DNA from 2 places in the Pseudomonas sp. GWSMS-1 genome. Region 1 is predicted to be linked to the other one. Evidence: riboswitches for the same ligand, from Rfam matches in the RefSeq annotation. Region 1 holds a riboswitch; the other holds the start of a gene.
The links. A riboswitch is a leader RNA that binds a small molecule or an ion and turns the genes downstream of it on or off. The one in region 1 is predicted to bind cobalamin.
Positions count from the first base shown of each region.

Region 2: it holds a riboswitch for cobalamin, as region 1 does, so the genes downstream of both, btuB (TonB-dependent vitamin B12 receptor) here and cobW (cobalamin biosynthesis protein CobW) in region 1, are expected to answer to the same signal.

Region 1 is NZ_JBMHHV010000005.1:3,897,958-3,905,457, reverse strand. It holds gene glmS (glutamine--fructose-6-phosphate transaminase (isomerizing)) at 1-200, shown strand, start outside; gene ACEPAJ_RS21815 (hypothetical protein) at 215-445, shown strand; partial or broken gene ACEPAJ_RS21810 (YoaK family protein) at 470-1,198, shown strand; gene cobM (precorrin-4 C(11)-methyltransferase) at 1,252-2,007, opposite strand; gene ACEPAJ_RS21800 (cobalamin biosynthesis protein) at 2,004-2,441, opposite strand; cobalamin riboswitch at 2,531-2,725, shown strand; gene cobW (cobalamin biosynthesis protein CobW) at 2,826-3,881, shown strand; gene cobN (cobaltochelatase subunit CobN) at 3,888-7,500, shown strand, end outside.
Region 2 is NZ_JBMHHV010000005.1:1,671,405-1,678,904, reverse strand. It holds gene ACEPAJ_RS11325 (DNA-3-methyladenine glycosylase I) at 1-293, shown strand, start outside; gene ACEPAJ_RS11320 (NAD-dependent deacylase) at 308-1,066, shown strand; gene ACEPAJ_RS11315 (C40 family peptidase) at 1,143-1,757, shown strand; gene ACEPAJ_RS11310 (C40 family peptidase) at 1,919-2,443, shown strand; gene ACEPAJ_RS11305 (O-methyltransferase) at 2,477-3,139, shown strand; gene ACEPAJ_RS11300 (hypothetical protein) at 3,155-3,475, shown strand; cobalamin riboswitch at 3,541-3,769, shown strand; gene btuB (TonB-dependent vitamin B12 receptor) at 3,869-5,755, shown strand; gene ACEPAJ_RS11290 (hypothetical protein) at 5,766-6,338, shown strand; gene cobO (cob(I)yrinic acid a,c-diamide adenosyltransferase) at 6,338-6,949, shown strand; gene ACEPAJ_RS11280 (cobyrinate a,c-diamide synthase) at 6,949-7,500, shown strand, end outside.

The DNA.
Region 1 (7,500 bases):
TGCTGGTGTTTGCCGACGAGCAGGCGGGCATGAGCAATGGCGAAGGCACCCACGTGGTCAACATGCCGCACATCCACGACGCTCTAGCACCGATTCTCTACACTATTCCGCTGCAACTGTTGTCCTACTACGTGGCCGTGCTCAAGGGCACTGACGTTGACCAGCCGCGTAACCTGGCCAAGAGCGTAACGGTTGAGTAAGCAGGGGCGAGTTGATGCAGCGTGAAGAGATAAAAAATAAGCAGGCGCAGGGCGTAGTCTTTGATACGCATATCATCGTCAACCCGGCCAATACCCGGGAGTGGATCGTGCTGTTGAAGAAAGGCGCGGGCACCAGCTTCTTTCTGGTTGATGACCAGGAGCAGGTGGAGTCCTTCGCCGACCTCAATGATCTGATCGAAGAGTTACGCCTACTCGGCATCAAAGGCGCAGAGATTCATCTCTAACAGGCTGTCCACCAGGGTCACCCAATGCCCATTCGCTATGCGAGAAGTTTGACCGGCCGCACGCGCAGTGCGGCTGCCAACCGGCATCTGGGGTTTACCCTGGCCTTTGTTGCCGGCGCGATCAACGCCGGTGGATTTCTTGCCGTGCAGCAATACACTTCGCACATGACCGGCATTGTCTCGGCCATGGCCGATAACATCGCTTTGGGCGCGTATGAGCTGGTCTGGGGTGGCCTCGGCGCGGTGCTGTCGTTTCTGCTCGGCGCGGCGTGCTCGACGGTGATGATCAATTACTCACGGCGGCGGCATCTGCACAGCGAATACGCCTTGCCGCTGTTGCTGGAGGCCCTGTTGCTGCTGTGTTTCGGCTTTTTGGGTGCGTCACTGGCGTAGATTACCGGCCTGTTTGTACCGCTGACGGTGATGCTGCTGTGTTTCATCATGGGCCTGCAGAACGCGCTGATCACCAAGCTTTCAAACGCCGAAATCCGCACCACGCATATCACCGGAATCATCACTGATATCGGCATCGAGCTGGGCAAGCTGTTCTATTGGAATCGCACGCGCGGGCCTGAAATAGCCCGGGTGATGGCCGACCGTCAGCGGTTGCGGGTGCTCAGCCTGTTGGCGCTGTACTTCTTCCTTGGTGGGGTGATCGGCGCACTGGGTTTCAGCTACCTGGGGTACATCGCCACCGTGCCGCTGGCCTTGCTGTTGGTGTTGCTGGCCAGCGTGCCGGCGCTGGATGACCTGCTGTCACTCGCGCGGCGGGCGCTACGCCGCTGAAGTCGCCCGGTTGGTAATGCTCAAGCGTCTGACGACCTGAACAGATGACGATGCTCGGCGTTATACAGCGCCGAGTCGGCGAACTGTTCGGCGTGCAGCACGCGGCCGACGAGGATCAGTGCAGTACGGCGAAAGCCCTTGGCGCGCACCTGCTCCTCGATGGTGGCGAGCGTGCCACTGACCCAATCCTGATCCGGCCAGCTGGCCCGGTGCACCACCGCAATCGGACAGTCCGCTCCGTAGTGCGGCAGCAATTCGTCAACGATCTTACTTAGGTGTACCACGCCGAGGTGAATGGCCATGGTCGCACCGTGGTGCGCCAGATCACTCAGCTGCTCGCCCGCCGGCATCTCCGACTTGCTCGCATAGCGGGTGAGAATCAGCGTCTGTGACACCTCGGGCAGGGTCAGTTCGCTTTCCAGCAGGGCGGCGCAAGCAGCGGTGGCAGTGACGCCGGGAATGATCTGGAAGGGAATTTCCAGCCGACGCAGGTGGCGGATCTGTTCGCCAATCGCGCCATACAGCGACGGGTCGCCGGAATGCACGCGGGCCACGTCCTGGCCTGTGCTGTGCGCCTGGGCAATCAGCTCGATAATTTCATCCAGATGCAGTTCAGCGGTGTTCACCACCTGCTCAGCGCTATGGCCTTCCAACACCGCTGCCGGCACCAGCGAGCCGGCGTAGAGAATCACCGGGCAGCTGTGTAACAGGCGCTGGCCTTTGACGGTGATCAGCTCGGGGTCGCCGGGGCCGGCACCGATAAAGTAGACGGTCATGAAAAATCCTTGGCTGCAATCGACGCCAGCGCGCAGGTGGCGCTGGCATTACGGGTTTTGCCGCCGAGCAGGCGGGCAGGTTGGTCGCCTAGGCGTTCGGCCAGCGCCAGGGCGCAAGGTTCGGCGACTGCCGGACTACCGGTGGCGGCCAGGGTAATCGGCGAGCCTTGAACACCTAACTGATAGGGCTGCAGTTCTTCCGAGCTGAAACAGCTCAGCTGCAGGCCGAGGCGTTTGGCCAGTGCCTGCAGGGCCGGCTCGTCACGCTTGTGCGTGATGCTCGCCAGCCCCGCCAAGTTATCCACAGTCAGGCCATGCGCCTGCAGGCTGTCGAGCAGCAATGTGGATAAGTCCTCCAGGCTGCAGTCGCTGCGACATCCGAGCCCGGCGACCACTTGAATAGCAGCGGGGCAGTTATCGACAGGGCTGGGCATGATCTACGGCGCTCGGTTTGTGCGGCGGCGTAGCTGATCATGGCGGCTCTTACCGGTCAACCGTGATTGACCGGCCGTCATGGTCTGCGTAGCCTTGCCGCGTTCGAGGTTCTTCGCGGCTCTGCCGCGAAGCTAAGAGGGAACAAGGTGAATGCCTTGGCTGCCCCCGCAACTGTGAACGGTCGAAAGCCCTTCAATACACCACTGCCATGGGCGGGAAGGTAGAAGGGTCGCGCAGCGCGCAGACCGTGAGCCAGGAGACCTGCCTCGTCACGTTTTCGACAACCGGGCGGGGTGATCCGGTGGTGTTGGCTGACGCCCCGTGGCTGTCATGTCTGTGCCGCCTCCTGCTCGTCTTTCTTTCGACGTCACGCAGGACTCGCCATGCAAACCCTCGGCAAACTTCCCGTCACCATCGTTACCGGCTTTCTCGGTGCCGGTAAAACCACCTTGCTGCGCCACATGCTGGAAAACGCGGGCGGTCGGCGTATCGCTGTGATCGTCAACGAGTTCGGCGAGCTGGGCATCGACGGCGAAATCCTCAAACAGTGCTCCATCGGTTGCAGCGAAGAAGAAGCCAACGGCCGCGTCTTTGAGCTGGCCAACGGCTGTTTGTGCTGCACCGTGCAGGAAGAGTTTTTTCCGGTGATGCGCGAGTTGGTGGCACGCCGTGGCGACCTCGACCATATCCTGATTGAAACCTCCGGTCTGGCCCTGCCCAAGCCGCTGGTTCAGGCCTTCAACTGGCCAGAAATCCGTAACGCCTGCACCGTTGATGCGGTGATCACTGTGGTCGACAGCCCGGCTGTGGCCGCCGGCACCTTCGCTGCCTTCCCTGATCAGGTTGATCAGCAGCGCAAGCTTGACCCAAACCTCGACCACGAATCGCCGTTGCATGAGCTGTTCGCCGACCAACTGGCAAGTGCTGACCTAGTCATCCTTAATAAAGCCGACCTGCTCGACGCCGACGCCCTGGCAGCGGTGCGCGCCGAAGTGGCGGAAGAGTTGCCGCCAGCGGTGAAAATCATCGCAGCCCACGGCGGTGAACTGCCGCTGAACGTGCTGCTGGGCCTGAACTGCGAAACCGAGCTGCACATTGAAGGCCGCAAAACCCACCATGACCTAGAAGGGCATGAAGATCACGATCACGACGAATTCGACTCGTTCCACGTGGAACTACCGGAGGCCGAGGAGGCGCGTTTGCTGGGCGCATTGAAGGACGCAGTGGCCAAGCATGGCATTCTGCGCATCAAGGGTTTCGCGGCGATTCCCGGCAAGCCGATGCGCTTGCTGCTGCAAGGTGTTGGTCAGCGTTTCGACAAGCACTTCGACCGCGCCTGGCAGGCCGATGAAGCACGGGTCAGCCGCTTGATTGTCATCGGTCAGCAGCTTGATCAGGCCGCTATCACCGCTGAATTGCAGGCGGCACTGGCGAACTAAGCCCCCATGCACCTAATCCGTACCCAGCCTGGCAGCCAAGTGCCGGTCGACAGCATCGCCGACCTCGGCCAGACCCCGGCCGAGCTGGTGATTCTCTGCACCGGCGATTCGCAGCTGTCGTTGCTGGCAGAGGTGGCGCGGCAGTTACCCGAGGATTACCCGAGCCTGCGCCTAGCCAGTCCGGCGCAGCTGAGCAATCACGCCTCGGTGGACCTTTATGTCGAGCAGGTGCTGCAACACGCCAAGGTCATCCTGATTGCCGTGCACGGCGGCGTCAGTTACTGGCGCTACGGCATCGAGCGTTTGGTTGAGCTGGCCGAGCGCGGTGCGCGGGTGATTATGGTGCCTGGCTGCGACAACCCTGACCCCGAGCTGATGGGCCTGAGCAATGTGCCGCAGGCTGAGGCCGAGCGGCTCTGGCAGTTCCTCCGTCAGGGCGGCGCGCAGAATGCTCGGCAGCTGTTTAATTGCACCGCTAGCCAGTGGTTGCAACGAGACTATGCCTGGGTCGAGCCGCAGCCGTTGCCGCGCGTGGGCCTGTATCACCCGCAGCAGGCCAGCGCGGTGTTGGCCGACTGGCAGGTCAATTGGCAAGCCGCTGCGCCGGTGGTGGCGCTGCTGTTTTATCGCACCCAGGTGCAGGCGGCAAACACCGGCTTTATCGACGTGTTCTGCCAATGCTTGCAGGCTCAGGGTCTGAATCCGCTGCCGATTGCCGTGGCCAGCCTCAAGGAGGCCGCCTGCCTAGCCCAGGTCGAAACCTGGCTGGATGACACCGGCACGGCGCTGATCATCAACACCACCGCGTTCGCCTTGTCCAACCCGGAAGCGCCGAGTGCGCGGCCATTCCGCCGCGATATCCCGGTGCTGCAGGCCATTTGCTCGCTGGATAACCATGCGCAGTGGCACGCCAGCGCCCAGGGCCTGGGCTCGCGTGACCTGGCCATGCATGTCGTGTTGCCCGAGCTGGACGGCCGGCTGATCACCCAGCCGATCAGCTTTAAAGGCCTGGCCTGGCGCAGTGAGCGCAGCCAGAGCGATGTGGTGTGTTATCAGCCGCATTTAGCGGGGATGGATTTTGTCGCTGAGCTGGCGCGCAACTGGATCGCCCTGGCCGACAAGGCCAACGCCGACAAACGCATCGCCCTGGTGCTGGCCAACTATCCGACCCGCGACGGGCGCATCGGCAACGGCGTCGGCCTGGACACCCCGGCGGCGGCGCTGAACATCCTCCAGACCATGCAGCAGCAGGGTTACCCGGTGGATAACCTGCCGGCGAGCGGCACTGCACTTATCCACAGCCTGCTCGGCGGGGTGACCAACGACCTTGATAACCTGGACCTGCGGCCTTGCGCGCAAAGTCTGGCGCTGGACGATTACCTGGCGTTCTTCCACAGCCTGCCGCAAGCCAATCAACAGTCGGTGCTTGAGCGCTGGGGCGCACCTGAAACGGATCCGATGTTCCGCAGCGGGCGGCTGATGATCGCCGGCCTGCGCTTCGGCCTGACCTTTGTCGGCATTCAGCCGGCGCGCGGTTATCAGCTGGATGCAGCGGCGGTGTATCACGACCCCGATCTGGTGCCGCCGCATGGCTACCTGGCGTTCTACTGCTGGTTGCGTAAGGTGTTTGCTGCCGATGCAGTGATCCACGTCGGCAAGCACGGCAACCTGGAATGGCTGCCGGGCAAGAGTGTCGGTTTGTCCGCGCAATGCTGGCCGAGCGCGATTTTTGGCCCGCTGCCGAATATCTACCCGTTTATCGTCAACGATCCGGGCGAGGGCGCGCAGGCCAAACGGCGTACCCAGGCGGTGATCATCGACCACCTGATGCCACCGCTGACCCGCGCCGAAAGCTACGGTCTATTGCGTGATCTGGAGCGCCTGGCCGACGAGTATTACGAGGCCAGCCAGCTCGATCTGCGCCGCGCCGCCGAGCTGCGTGGCGAGATTCTGCTCAAGGTGCGCGAGGCCAGCCTGGATCGTGAATTGGGCCTGCAACTCAACGAAGACCCCAACAGCTGGCTGCCGCAGCTCGACGCCTATTTATGTGATTTGAAGGAATCGCAGATACGCGACGGCCTGCATGTATTCGGCGAATCACCGGCCGGCACGCTGCGCCGCGATACCTTGCTGGCGCTGCTGCGCATCCCCCGTGGCGACGGCCAGGGCAGCAATGCCAGCCTGCTGCGCGCCTTGGCCAGCGATCTGCAGTTGGACTTCGACCCGCTCGACTGCGACATGGCCGCGCCCTGGCAAGGCCCGCGCCCGGCGCTGTTGGCAGGGTTAAGCGATGAGGCCTGGCGCAGTGCCGGCGATACCCGCGAGCGTTTGGAGCTGTTGGCCCTACGCCTGATTGATACCGCAGATGGAGAAGCCGTGGGTGCGCAAAGTCGCCAGGTGCTGCAGCGTTTGCGTGAGCAGATCGCCCCCTTGCTGGATGCCTGCGGCGCGGCTGAGATGCACGGCCTGTTATCGGCCCTGGATGGGCGCTTTGTCCCTGCCGGGCCGAGTGGCGCGCCGAGTCGCGGTCGCCTTGATGTACTGCCCACTGGGCGCAATTTCTACAGCGTTGATGTGCGCAACCTGCCCACGCCGACGGCCTGGCGCATCGGCGTGCAAGCGGCGGATCGGCTGCTTGAACGGCATTTGCAGGACCACGGCGACCACCTGCGTCAGCTCGGCCTGTCGATGTGGGGCACGGCGACCATGCGCACCGGCGGTGATGACATGGCCCAAGCCCTGGCGCTGATGGGTGTGCGCCCGGTGTGGCAGGCCGGCAGCCAGCGCGTTGAACGCTTCGAGGTGCTGCCGTTGACGCAACTCGGCCGCCCGAGGGTGGACGTGACCTTGCGCGTTTCCGGGTTCTTCCGCGATGCCTTCAGCAACCTGATTCGCCTGTTCGATGATGCCGTGCAGGCAGTGGTTGACCTGGATGAGCCAGAGGACATGAACCCGCTGTCGGCGCAGGTTTGGCGTGAATCCCTGACCCTGCAAGACAGCGGCCTGGACGAAGCCGAGGCGCGCAAGCAAGCCGGCTGGCGGATCTTCGGCTCCAAGCCGGGGGCTTATGGCGCGGGCGTGCAGAACGCTATCGAAGAACGCCTGTGGCAAACCCGCGAAGACCTGGCCGAGGTCTACCTCAACTGGGGCGGCTACGCCTACGGCAAACACAGCGAAGGCACCCCGGCGCGGGCGCAGTTCGCCGAGCGTTTGGAGCAGATGCAGGCGGTGCTGCACAACCAGGACAACCGCGAGCACGACATCCTCGACTCTAACGACTACTACCAATTCCAGGGCGGCATGCTCGCGGCCGTGGAAACCCTGCGCGGGGCCAAAGTGGCCAGTTACCACGGCGACAACAGCCAACCGGATACCCCGCGCATCCGCACCTTGAAGGAAGAGCTGAATCGCGTGGTGCGCGCCCGCGCGGCCAACCCCAAGTGGATCGAAGGCATGAAGCGCCATGGCTACAAAGGCGCGTTCGAGTTAGCGGCGACCATCGACTACCTGTTCGCCTTCGACGCCACCAGCGAGCTGGTCGACGACCACCAATACGCGCTGCTCACCGATGCCTATTTGCTCGACAAAAGCACCCGAGACTTTATCCAGCAACACAACC
Region 2 (7,500 bases), 2.2 Mb from region 1:
TCGCCGATTGGCCGGTCAGCGATATCGTCGGGCTGTGGAAGTACTTGGCCAAGCACGGCAGTCAGCTTGGCGGGTTGTCGGCGCCGCGCTTTCTGCGCATGGTCGGCAAAGATACCTTTGTGCCCAGCGATGATTTGGTCGCGGCATTAAAGGCACAGAAGATCGTCGATAAGCTGCCGACCAGCTTGAAAGAGCGCGCAGCGGTTCAGGCGGCGTTTAATGAGTGGCATGAGCAGAGCGGGCGCCCCTTATGTCAGCTGTCGATGATGCTGGCTTATACCGTCAATCATTGAAGTTGGAGCTTCTAATGGAACAAGCCATCAAGCGCGTCGCCGAGCAACTCAAGCAGGCCGAGCGGATCTTGCTGATTACCGGCGCTGGCTTGTCGGCCGACTCCGGGTTGCCGACTTACCGAGGGGTGGGTGGGCTGTATAACGGCCAGACTGCTGAGGGCTTGCCGATTGAAACGGCGCTCTCGGGGCCGATGCTGCAACGCGACCCGGCGCTGTGCTGGAAGTACCTGGCGGAGCTGGGCAAGGCCTGCCTGGGCGCTCAGGCTAATGCTGGGCATTACGCGATTGCTGAACTGCAGCGCAGAAAACCGCATTGCTGGCTGCTAACGCAGAACATTGATGGCTATCACCGTGCGGCAGGCAGCCCGATGGAGCGGGTAATCGAGATTCATGGCGAGCTGGCACCCTTATATTGCCAGTCTTGTGGCGCTGTGGATGCCGAACTGGCCGCGCATTTGCAGCGGCCGCTGCCACCCAAATGCCGGCAATGCGCCGGCATACTGCGCCCGCCCGTGGTGCTATTTGGAGAAATGCTGCCGGAGCAGGCCATCGCTTCGCTGTATGCCGAGTTAGGCAAGGGCTTTGATGTCGTTATCAGCGTCGGCACCAGCGCCAGCTTTCCCTACATCGTCGAGCCGTTGCTGCGCACCCGGCAAGCAGGGGGATTCACCGCCGATATCAATCCGCAGCGCAGCGACCTGAGCAATAGGGTGGATGTCCATTTGCAAGGGCGCGCTTTAGATGTTTTGCCAGAACTACTGAGTCACATTTAGAGCCATAGAATTTGCAAATGCATGTCATAGAGGGCATAGTCGCGCTCTTATGAAATCCACCGACACGGTCGTGCCCATGCTCCAACGCCTCGCACCCCTCGTGCCTATTGCACTCTCCCTGGTCCTGGCCGCCTGCGCCAACCATGCTCCGCAACCGGAGCTGACCACTCAATCTTCAGTGTTCTCCTCGACAGACCTTGCCGAGTTTGATGAGCAAGCCAAAGAAGCCGCCCTTGGCGATTTCACCGAAGAAAAGGCATACAAACTCCCGCAACTGGCTGACGGCATTCTGTCCCACGGTCTGTCACTGGTAGGTACGCGCTATCGCTTTGGTGGCGGCTCGGTAAGTTCCGGCTTCGATTGCAGCGGTTTTATCGGTTACCTGTTTAAAGAAGAGGCCGGCCTGAAGTTGCCGCGCTCGACCCGCGATATGATCAATATCGACGCACCATTGGTGGAGCGTGATGACCTTAAGCCGGGCGATCTGCTGTTCTTTAGCACCAACGGCCGTGGTCGCGTCAGCCATGCCGGCATCTACATGGGTGATGATCAATTCATCCATTCTTCCAGCAGTCGCAGCGGCGGTGTGCGGGTCGATAGCCTGGATGATCGCTACTGGAAGCGCACCTTTATCGAGGCCAAGCGGGCCTTGGCGCTGGCGCCAACCGAGTCGCTCGTACGTAACCCTTGAGTGCGGCGTGCAGCGGCCGTAACGTTAAGGTCGCTGTAGCCCGTTATCCTCTCTGACGTATCTCGATAGATTTCAACAACCTGCCAAGCAAAGCTAAAGCTTGCACTCGCATGTGCAAGCCGGCAGAGTAGGGCGCATCCCGGCTCAGGATCGCCTTGTCCATGACCGCATTCTCCCGTATCAGCTTGATTGTGTTGGCCGCGCTGCTTAGCGCCTGCGCGAGTCAAGCGCCCGCGCCAACCCCGCAACCCACTGTTTATCAGCCCATCAGCAGCTTTAACGGCAATGCTGATGATGTGCTATTTCGTGCGCTGGGCTTGGTAGGCACGCCCTATCGCTATGGCGGTAATACCCCCGAAGGCGGCTTCGACTGCAGCGGCTTGATCGGCTTTGTTTACCGTGATGCCGCAGGCATCAAGCTGCCGCGCACTACCCGTGAGCTGATCAGCATGCGCGCCCCAGGCATTGGGCGCGATGCGCTGCAAAGCGGTGATCTGGTGTTTTTTGCCACCAGTGGCGGCAGCCAGGTCAGCCATGCGGGTATTTATGTCGGCAATGGCCGCTTCGTGCATGCGCCCTCCAGCGGCGGCACTGTGCGCCTGGACAGCCTGAGCAATACGTATTGGCAGCGTACTTACTTGAATGCCAAGCGTGTGTTCACCCCGGAGCTGGCGGGTAACCCCTGAGGCCCAGCCCTGGGTATTTGTAGAGGGGCTTTTATGACCACTCAAACGCTTAATCTCGATGCTGATCTCTATCAGTACCTGCTGGATGTATCGCTGCGCGAGACGCCACTGCTCAAGCGTCTGCGCGAAGAAACCGCTCTGCTGACTCATTCACGCTGGCAAATCGCCCCCGAGCAGGGCCAGTTCATGGCCTTGTTGGTACAGCTGATCGGCGCGCGGCGGATTGTCGAAGTCGGCACCTTCACCGGTTACAGCGCTATCTGTATGGCCCAGGCCATGCCGAGCGATGGCCACTTGATTTGTTGCGACATTCCCGGCGGCTACAACGCCACGGCCAAACGTTACTGGGCTGAGGCGGGCCTCGCTGAGCGTATTGAGCTGCGGCTAGCGCCGGCGCTGCAAACCCTGGAAGCGCTTGCAGCTGAAGGGCTGACAGGGCGTATTGATCTGCTGTTTATCGACGCCGACAAAGCCAACTATCCGGCTTATTTGGAGCACGCCCTGCGTCTGGTACGTCAGGGTGGGCTGATTCTGTTCGACAACACCTTGTGGAGTGGCCGGGTGCTTGAACAGAGCCCCGAGGGCGCTGACACCCGAGCGATTCAGGCGCTCAACTTGGCGCTGCGTGATGACCCGCGCATCGACCTGTCCCTGCTACCGCTCGGCGATGGCCTGAGCCTGTGCCGTAAACGCTGAGCCGGCGTTGCTTGTATGCCCGAACCGATTCGCCTGCCCGAACAACCTGACGCCTGTGAACTTTGCGCCCGCGCTGCGCTGCTGACGCGCCATCACTTGATCCCCAAGGCACTGCACAACAAGGTTTACGTGCAAAAACGCTTCGGCAAAAGTGAGCGCATCAGCGCCACGCTCTGGGTGTGCCGTGCCTGTCACAACCAGATCCATCGGCTGTTCAGCGAAAAAGAGCTGGCGCTGACCTACAACAATCGTGACAGCCTGCTCAGTGATGAGCGCTTGCGTACCTTTGTTGAGTGGTTGGCGAGCAAGCCGGCGGGTTTTATGCCGCGGCATTGAGTGGCACGTGAGGCGTCGGCGCTATGCGCGGCGTTATGCGTTGACGCTCTGTATGCAAGTCTCTACCCTGCGCGCCTGCAACAGGTGCCCCAAACGCATAGCGTTCAAAGGGTGAAACAGGGAAGCCGGTGCGTTACGTGTTAACCACGCAACTATTTCGGCGCTGCCCCCGCAACGGTAAACGAGTCAAAGATCGCCACTAGCCACTGTGCCCACCGGCATGGGAAGGCGCGATCCGGGAACCTCAAGGTTCCACTCGTAAGCCCGGAGACCGGCCTGCTGCATCCACGGCATTGCGGAGGGCGTTGCCGGGCTGATGTGGCTGTATTGCTGCTCTATCTGCCTATGCTGTTCTCCCAATGTTTTATTCAGCAGTATCGCGCGGGCGGCGCGATGGAGAATCAGGCATTGTTTCGCACCTTTTATAAACGTCCGGCCGTTCTTTTATGGCTGGGCTGTAGTCCTTTTTTAACGGCACAAGCAGAACCCCTCAACCTCGCTCAGCAGGTGGTCACCGCCACGCGTACGGCTACGCCGTTGGTCTCGGTGGCGTCGAGCAGTGTGATTACCCGTGAAGATATCGAGCGCAGCCAGGCGCAGAGCGTGCCGGACATGCTGCGCGGCCTCGCCGGTGTGCAGATCGTTAGCAATGGCGGCCGCGGCAAAAGCACCTCGTTGTACCTGCGTGGCACCAGTGAAAAGCAGCTATTGGTGCTGATTGACGGGGTTAAGGTGGGTTCCGCCACCTCCGGTGCTGCCGCCCTGCAGGACATTCCATTAGCGCTGGTCGAACGCATTGAGGTGGTGCGCGGCCCGCGTTCCAGTCTGTATGGTTCCGAGGCGCTCGGCGGGGTGATTCAAATTTTCACCCGGCGCGGCGCAAAGCAGGGGCTCAAACCTTACCTGGCGTTGGGTACCGGCACGCGCTCCAGCCACAGCGCTAATGCTGGCCTGGCCGGTGGTTCGCAGAATGGTTGGTTTGACCTTGGCGTGAGCAGCGAAGATACCGACGGGATTAATGCCCGCGCTTACCGGCCTAGCGCCGTAGGTGCCTACGAGCCAGACGCCGATGGCTATCGCCAGCTGGCCGGTTCATTGCGCGGTGGCTACCGCTTCGTTAACGGCCTGGAGCTGGACGGCAGTTGGTTGCAATCGAGCATCCACAGCGACCAGGACCTGCGCAGCAGCTCCGGCAAAACCGGGCGCTTCAGCTATGCCGATGGAGAGCAACAGGTGCTTGGCGGGCGTGCCCGTTTCACTCCCTTAGAGCCCTGGGATGTGACCTTGCAGGCCGGTCACAGCGAAGATCGCACCGACAACTTCCGGGATGGAGGTTTTTACTCGCGCTTCGACACCGAGCGCGACACCTTTGCTTGGCAGAACGACTTTAGCCTGACGCCCGAGCAACTGTTGAGCCTGGGTTTTGATTACCAGCAGGACCGTATCGACACATCCGACACCTATGCTGAGGACTCCCGCGATAATCGCGGTTATTACACTCAGTACCAGGGCCGTTTCGGTCGACATGGCGTGTCCGTCGGGTTGCGCCGCGACGACAACCAGCAGTTCGGCGAGCACGATACTGGCAACCTAGGCTGGAGCTACGAGCTCAGCGAAAGTCTGACGTTGAGTGCTGCCTACGGTACCGCCTTCCGTGCGCCGACCTTTAATGACCTGTATACCCCGAACAGCGGTTCCACCGCGGGTAACCCCGACCTTAAACCGGAAAAGTCGGAAAACTACGAGCTCGGCCTGCAGGGCGATGCTGGCTGGGGTGAATGGCGTCTCAGCGTTTTTGAAAACCAGATCGACGACCTGATTGTTTGGGCCGGTAGTAAGCCGATGCGCCCACAGAACGTCGAATCCGCGCGTATTCGCGGCCTCGAGTCGAGTGCGCGTACGCAGCTGGAGAATTGGGACCTAGCAGCCACCCTGACGCTGCTCGACCCGCAGGACCGTAGCCAGGAAAACCATGGACATCAGTTGGCGCGGCGAGCCAAGCGCACCTTCAATATCGACGCCGACCGCCGCATCGGCTCGTTTGGCGTCGGTGCCACGTTGTTCGCTGCCAGCCAGCGGTTTAACGACGCCAGCAACACCGAAGATTCACGCCTGCCCGGCTATGCCTTGGTCGATCTGCGTGGCGAGTACCACATCGACAGCGAATGGCGTCTGCAGGCCAAGGTCAGCAACCTCTTCGACCGTGACTACGAAACGGCGCAGACCTACGAACAACCTGGCCGCGCCTTTTACCTGACCCTGCGCTACCAAGCGCTCTGAGGAGATACCCATGCCCATTCTTTCAACCCGTGCTCAGCTACTAACGGGCATCGTCCTGGCGTTGCTGCTGGCCATGACGCGTGGCAGTCACTTCGCCAGCATCAACCTGCCCAGCGCCTCCTGGGCGGTGTTTTTCCTGGCCGGCGTGCTGTTGCGACCACGCTGGGTTTTTGCTGGCCTGTTTGTGCTGGCCAGTGCCCTGGACTTCTCTATGATGACCAGCGGTACGGTGAGTGACTGGTGCCTGTCGCCCGCATACTGGTTGCTGGTGCCGGCTTACGCCAGCCTGTGGCTGGGCGGGCGACTGTATGCCGGCTGGCATCGTGACACCTTGCAAAGCCTGTTGCTGTTGGCTGCGGTTGTCGCGGTCAGCGCTTTTGTCTGCTACCTGATTTCCGGCGGTGGTTTTTACTTCTTCTCCGGCCGTTATCCTGAGCCGACTCTGGCGGCCTGGCTGCCGCGTATCGTCGAATACTACCCGCGCTTTTTGTCCAACATGACGTTTTATGTCGGGGTGGGCAGTGCGCTTTATATTGCTTCGTTGGCGCTGTTTGGCCAGCGCCTTAGCCTGGGAGCCAAGTGATGACTGAGTCTATCGAACGTGACGAGCGGCACCGTGCACGGATGCAACGAAAGAAAGCCCTGATCGATGAAAAAATCGCTCAGTCCCAGGACGAGTATGGGCTGCTGCTGGTGCACAGCGGTAACGGCAAGGGTAAGAGCAGCAGCGCCTTTGGTATGGTCGCGCGCGCGCTGGGCCACGGTATCAAAGTGGGTGTGGTGCAATTTATCAAGGGCGCAGCCAGCACCGGCGAGGAAGCGTTCTTCCGGCGTTTTCCTGATGAAGTCAGCTACCACGTGATGGGCGAAGGCTTTACCTGGGAAACCCAGGACCGCCAGCGCGACATCGACAAGGCCCGCGAGGCCTGGGCAGTGGCGGTGCAGCTGCTTAACGATCCGGGCATTGGCCTGGTGGTGCTGGACGAGCTGAATATCGCGCTGAAATACGGCTATCTGGAGCTGGATGCGGTGCTGGCCGATATCGAAGCCCGGCCGCTGTTACAGCATGTGGTGGTGACCGGCCGCGGCGCGTTGCCGGGGATGATTGAGGCAGCAGACACTGTGACCGAAATGAGCTTGGTCAAGCATGCCTTCAAAGCCGGAGTCAAAGCGCAGAAGGGAGTCGAGTTTTAATGAGCGACTGCGCTGCACGTGCCTGTCCCGCACTGTTGATTGCCGCGCCGGCTTCCGGCCAGGGTAAAACCACTGTGACAGCGGCGCTGGCGCGTTTGCATACGCGCCAGGGCAGGCGTGTGCGGGTGTTTAAGTGCGGCCCGGACTTTCTCGACCCGATGATTCTGGCCCGCGCCAGCGGTGCACCGGTGTATCAGCTCGATCTGTGGATGGTCGGTGCGGACGAGAGCCGGCGCTTGCTCTGGGAAGCGGCTGGCGAAGCCGATCTGATTCTGATCGAAGGGGTGATGGGGCTGTTTGATGGCAATCCATCGGCGGCCGACTTGGCGCGTCACTTCGCTGTGCCGGTGTTGGCGGTTATTGATGGCTCAGCCATGGCCCAGACCTTCGGCGCCATGGCCCATGGTCTGGCGACCTTCCAACCGGATCTGCCGTTTTCCGGGGTACTGGGTAACCGGGTCGGGAGCGTGCGCCATGGCGAGATTTTGCGCGACGCCTTGCCGGCTTCAATCCGCTGGTACGGTGCATTGCCGCGTAGCGCCGAAGTCGCC